2 regions of the Anaerococcoides asporogena genome follow, and region 1 is predicted to be linked to the other one. Evidence: a T-box and tRNA genes for the amino acid it is inferred to sense, from the RefSeq annotation. Region 1 holds a T-box; the other holds one or more tRNA genes.
The links. A T-box is a leader RNA that pairs with one kind of tRNA and senses whether it is charged. The one in region 1 lies ahead of proS (proline--tRNA ligase), so its partner is inferred to be a tRNA-Pro.

Region 1 (3,211 bases):
GATTGTTCACGAAAAGATCAGCGGGGCCGGCTGGCGATAGATTATTGATCCGTCCGGTCACCGGATCGGGGCGTCAGCCGCAACCGGGTCTTGCCGTCGGCTTCTTCCAGTTCCAGGGTCATCTGGTCGGCGCGGAATGTATAGTTGGCCACGGCGGACTGCACATCCTCCTCGGCCAGAAAATGGCAGGTGACCTCAGGGACGTTCAGGGAGGCCCGAAGCAGCAGGCGGGTGCACCGAACCAGCTGCAGGGTGCCCTCACCCAGCTTCAGCTCCAGCACCGGCCGGGGCAGAAGCAGGATGAAATCCCGGTCAAAGCCCAGTTCCCTGATGTTGCGCAGGGTGAAATCGCCGGTGACTTCCAGGGGGCCGAAGCGGATGTCCATTAGTAGGCCTTGCCCCAGATCACCAGCTTGTCGGCGGGCTTGCCGCAGCAGACGCAGGTATCTCCGGTCTTTTCGCCGTCAAAGGGAATACAGCGGGAGGTCAGTCCGGCGTCTTCCTTGATCTTCTCTTCACAGGCGAGTTCGCCGCACCACATGGCTTTGATGAAGCCAGGCTTGGTTTCACCGATTTCCTTCAGCTCATCCATAGTGTGAGCCTCATAGGTCTTCTCTTCCATCCGGGCCTTGGCCTTGGCGAAGAGGCTGTCGTGGATCTCACGCAGCAGCTGGGGCAGGCGGGCGGACAGCTGATCCATGGCGACGATTTCCTTCTCCGCGGTGTCGCGGCGTACGAGGATAACCTGACCCTGTTCGATATCCTTGGGTCCGACTTCGAGACGGACCGGAATTCCCTTCATTTCTGACTCGGCAAATTTCCAGCCGGGGGATTTGTCCGTCAGATCGGTGATGACCCGGATGCCGGCGGCTTTCAGCTCGCTCTGCAGTTCCAGGGCCTTTTCACGGACTCCGCCCTTATGCATGGCGATGGGGACGATGATGACCTGATGAGGAGCGATGTTCGGAGACAGGACGAGACCGGAATTGTCGCCGTGCACCATGATCAGGGCGCCGATGCTGCGGGTGGACAGCCCCCAGGAGGTCTGGTGAACATGCTTGAGCTGTCCGTCCTTATCCTGGAAGGTCATGTTGAAGGCTTCGGCAAAGCCGGTGCCGAAGTAGTGGCTGGTTCCGGACTGCAGCGCCTTGCCGTCATGCATCATGGATTCGACGGTATAGGTGGCCTTGGCGCCGGCGAATTTTTCCTTGTCGGTCTTGATGCCGCGGATCACCGGAATTGCCAGGACTTTTTCATATACCTCGGCGTAGATATCCAGCATCTGGATGGTCTCAGCCTCGGCTTCTTCCTGCGTGGCATGCACGGTATGACCTTCATTCCAGAGGAACTCGGAAGTTCTCAGGAACGGCCGGGTGGTCTTTTCCCAGCGCACCACGTTGCACCACTGGTTGTAGAGCTTGGGCAGGTCATTGTAGGACTGAACGACCTTGGCATAGTGCTCACAGAACAGCGTCTCGGAAGTCGGCCGGACGCAGAGACGCTCCGCCAGCTCCTCGCTGCCGCCATGGGTAACCCAGGCCACTTCGGGGGCAAAGCCCTCCACGTGATCCTTTTCGCGCTGCAGCAGCGACTCCGGAATGAACAGGGGCATGGATACATTGACATGTCCGGTTTCCTTGAAGCGACGGTCCAGGTAAGCCTGAATGCCTTCCCACAGCGCGTAGCCGTACGGCTGAATGATCATGCAGCCTCTGACCGAGGAATAATCAGCCAGTTCAGCTTTGCGCACCACATCGGTATACCACTGAGCGAAATCCACCTCCATATCGGTGATCTGCTCAACTTTTTTCTTCTTGTTGTCTGCCATAATCGTTTCCTCCCAAAAAATAATAAAAAGCACCTGATCAAGGGACCGGATCCTCCGGTGGTACCACCCTGTTTGACAGCGTATTCCACTGTCCGCTCAATGCCTTAACGCGGCCGGACGTCATCCCATTCCCTGGATGAAGCTCCGTGGCGGGTTCCAGGGGATCCAAACGAGTCTTTTCACCATCCGACTCTCTCTGATGTTCCCACGCCCTGTACTTTTCCACTTCAATCACAATGCCTGATTCACTCCTAAATATGTCAGATCTCACCCGTTTTGTCAATGGAATGATAACTTATGTTAGTGCCAAGTTACCATTGGTATAGGAAATGGAATAAGTCCAAGATGAATTTCCCTTCAGGGTGACCCCTACTACTTGTATCAGCACAGGTGCAATGGTCAAACAGATCGATCAGATGTTACCTTCATTATATATTGTTCATTGCCAACATTTCTATTTTAAGACGGTGGCTTAGCTCTCCACGTTATGTTTGACGCATAAAATCTCTACCTATATACCATGTTCCAAGCATTGACTAAACGAAGGAATATGATCTCTGCTACCAGTTTACTCCGTTACATTACTCACAAAGATAGGCATGTTGGTAAATCGTAGCTTATATTCGTTAGTTTATATTTACGAAAGATCTAAAACTATTAATTTATATAGGCTTGAAGTTTTAAGGTGTATTTATACCATTTCCAGGCATTACTTTGAATCTCGTAGACGACTGAAGCAGCTCAACAAATAGCTATAAATAGAGTATGAACCGAGTTTGTGAGCCTTTACTGAAGGCCCCCTTCAAGAAGCCTTCAGTAATTCTAATCGGTGCGCTTAATCATCAGTTTTAGTGTATTATTCCTAAATGCCATCATCCAAATCTGCGTATACACTTTGATAATGGTATTTAATCAGTTGAAAATCTTCTAACTGCCAATATGATTAAACCTGTTTATTATGATCCCAAACACTAATCGAAATAGTTTAGAGAGTAATTGTACTATTGTTATGATTTCTTGGGCATTTATCAATAATTAAATGTAAATCGGTTAACAGATTAATGCTTGTGAATATTGCCTCGCCTTGATTTAACTTGGGTATCTGCTTAAACGAGTTATCAGTAAAAAAATTCCTTACTGCCTCCAATTCATTTTTATGGGTTAATCTGTGCACTAACATCGAACCAATTTGGCCTAAAAGTTCATTTGACACATCTTGAGGATTCTGAGTTGTTAAGAATAGAAATATTCCCTTCTTCCTCCCTTCTCTAGCAATTGCAGTTAATCCTGTTTGAAAACCTCCAGATCGTGGATCTTTAGAATACCTATGAACCTCATCGATAAACATCACAAAAGCGATCTTGTCTTTCTTTTTTCTGTTTA
Region 2 (3,211 bases), 1.4 Mb from region 1:
AATATGGTTATTTTCAATCAGGTTTTTACGAATAGAGCCCTCCTCCCCACCTCGGAATAAAACGCCATGGGGAAGAACGATGGTCATTATACCATCCGGTTTTACATGAAAAAGATCATGCAATAAGAAAGCATAGTCAGCTTTTCCTTTTGGTGCTAACCCAAAACGAGCATATCGTGGATCACTCTCTTTGCCCTCAGGATCCCAATGTTGAGAGTAGGGTGGATTTGACACCACCGCATCAGCATATAGCGGATTATAGGTACCTACCTTATCATTCTCATCAAAATATGGCCAGTCATCCTCTAATGTATCTCCATTTCGAGTCATAATATTGGATGGTAAAATTCCCCTCATGACAAGATTCATGCGGGTCAGGTTATAAGTATTTTGTTTCAGTTCCTGCGCATAGTATTTGATATTGTCTTCGTCATCCATATGCTTGGAAAGACTGCGGCCAATGTTAATGAGCAGGCTGCCCGAACCACTGGTTGGATCATAAATTTGGATTTCTTTACGATCTTTCAGGTGTTCTGCCACAATCTCACTCATCAATAGCGATACTTCATGTGGCGTGTAAAACTCTCCAGCTTTTTTTCCAGCATTTGCCGCAAAATTGGAGATCAGGTATTCATATATAAACCCAAGAACGTCATAATCCTGTTTCCCATCCATCGGTATGTCTTTAATAAGTTGAATCAAGTCACTGATGGCTTTTGTCTGAGCGCCTGAGCTATCCCCCAATTTAGACAAACCGGTTTGAAGTGTTTCGAAGATCCCATCAAACACTTTTTTATAGTTACTGTCAATAAGTCGATTGAACGCGGATAGTGCATCTCTAACATTCGATACATCGAAATCCCGTCCCATCGAGAGCCAGGAAGAGAATAAATCTTTATAAGCAATGAAATAACCAATGTTACCCTGAATATATCTGACAGTTTCAGAGTCCTCCTCAGTTAGCTGTTTGATTTCCTCAAATGTAGCTCCTTTGGACAACATGAAACGTATTTCTTTATCAGAAAGAAACTTATAGAAAATAAAGCCAAGTATATAATCTTTATATTCATTTGCTTCTATTTTTGAGCGCATTTTATTAGCTGATTCCCATATTTTGTTTGCCAGTTGCTGCTTATTCACTGTTGAACCTCACTTTGCTGAACATTTATTTTTAAAATCCGTTTTATGTTATTTACAGATAATATAGTTATTTCGTTTCATTAATTACTTCTGGTCGAGTTCGACTATTGTTTTCAATTTTATCATAATTATTGTACACCATCTCCCAGGACCAGTTGGCTGATTATTATTTTTCTTTCCATAGAAACGTCTTCCAAAAAAATCCATCAGATTTACTTTTACATTATGAACGATTGATGCTGCCTTAAAATTTGCATGGAACTTTGACTGTCGTTAATAGTGATCCTCAGGTGATCATCGCTAAATAGGAATGCACTTAATTACCTGCATTCACTATATCTGTGCGGGTAATTAAGTGCATTCTTATATGCCAGCAATCATGCTGGGTATGACAGCTCTCCTAGTTCATTGGTTTTCTACAAACCTCATCCCATAAGAATCGGGTCAAGGAAAAAACTACTTATCATCAATTCTCGACTGAATTGGAATGACCGGGCTTAAAAATTGCAGGCCATCTCATGAAATGACGACCGTCGATGTTAGCTATGTATTGCTGAACAACCACAACAACTCTCCAGGCTGGTGCAGACTATGAAATAAATGACAAAAGGTTTCTGAGAAACTCAGAAACCTTTTCTTATGGTCGGAGTGACAAGACTTGAACTTGCGACCTTTAGACCCCCAGTCTAACGCGCTACCACCTGCGCTACACCCCGACAGCATGTTTTATTATAGTACATCCAATGTCGTTTTTCAATGGATTTCTACACTTTCTTTATAAGATCTTTTTGAGGCGATTCCATGGAACGTTGTCAGCTTTTTCGGTAGAAGAAGATGGCCAGCTGCGTGCGGTCGCGAAGCTCCAGCTTGTCCAGGAGAGTTGAAATATAATTTCGCACCGTGCCTTCACTGAGGAACAGGCGGTCGGCAATTTCGCGGTTGTTTAGACCTTCGGCAACCAGGCGCAGAATGTCTTCTTCGCGTTCGGAGAGCTGCGGGAACTGATGATGTCTGGCGGGGTGCTGAAGGGACTGCACGACTTTCGAATCAAACACCATCTGTCCGGAGTGGACGGCCTGGATGGCCGGCAGAATGCCGGCGATATTGGACTTCAGGATATAGCCCTTGCATCCCAGGGACAGTGCCCCGGCGATGTATTCCTCATCCTGGAAGGTCGTGATCAGCAGGATGCGGGCGGCGGGATCCTCACTCAGGATCGACCGGGTAGCTTCCAGCCCGTTCATGGACTGCATCCTGATATCCATCAGAATCACATCGGGTCGGAACTCACGGGCCAAACGAATGGCATCCTGACCGTCCTGACCGGTGGCTGCCACCTGGATGCCGCTGGCTTCCACAATGGTTTTCAGGGCATCCACGACTAAAAAATCGTCGTCGATAATAATGACTTTCATGATTACCTCCTGGTCGCTGAATGTATGAATATTTATATGATTGAATGATTGAATGATTATAAGTTTGAATTTTTAACCCCGTGATGGTTTGAATGGATGACATAAGACGGAGCGGAACAGGATGCTGCTTCAGTGATTTTGTCCGGCAGCATCCCTGAGAGGCGTGCCGGATTTGGGCAGCACCAGATGAACATAGAAGCCGTCAGACCAGCCGTGGCTGAAAACGCCGTCCATGCTGCGGCTGAGTTCTTCCAGGCTGACCAGGCCGATGCCAAGCTTAACCGGCTGCTTGGAGCCGTTGTCCTTGACCGTGATGCTGTAGTGGCGGGGGAGCTCCCGCAGGGTAATCCGGATGGCGGTGGCGTCGGAGTGGCGCCGAATGTTGGTAAGTGCTTCCCGCAGCAGCGTCAGGATGGCCCGCTTTACCGGCAGCGGTGCTGTGTCATCCAGCTGAACCGACTGCTGAATCTGGTACTTGGCGCGCATCGGTTCGATGAGCCGGTCCAGTTCCGAGCGCAGGGATATGGACTCATTATGGAGGTTGTGCAGACTCCGGCGCACCTCCTCCATGCCCTTAGCCAGGGCCTGGGACAGGGTGTCCAGCCGGCTGCGAACGGGTTCCTCGCAGGAGAGCTTCATCGCCTCGATCTGCAGCA

Region 2: it has a tRNA-Pro gene. The T-box ahead of proS (proline--tRNA ligase) is inferred to sense a tRNA for this amino acid. The anticodon was not compared.

Annotation. Positions count from the first base shown of each region.
Region 1 covers NZ_CP120965.1:811,654-814,864, reverse strand. The annotation lists gene P6M73_RS03920 (hypothetical protein) at 42-386, opposite strand; gene proS (proline--tRNA ligase) at 386-1,828, opposite strand; T-box leader at 1,866-2,069, opposite strand; gene P6M73_RS03910 (ATP-binding protein) at 2,814-3,211, opposite strand, start outside.
Region 2 covers NZ_CP120965.1:3,138,618-3,141,828, forward strand. The annotation lists gene P6M73_RS14375 (type I restriction-modification system subunit M) at 1-1,140, opposite strand, end outside; tRNA gene P6M73_RS14380 (tRNA-Pro) at 1,781-1,856, opposite strand; gene P6M73_RS14385 (response regulator) at 1,953-2,555, opposite strand; gene P6M73_RS14390 (sensor histidine kinase) at 2,685-3,211, opposite strand, start outside.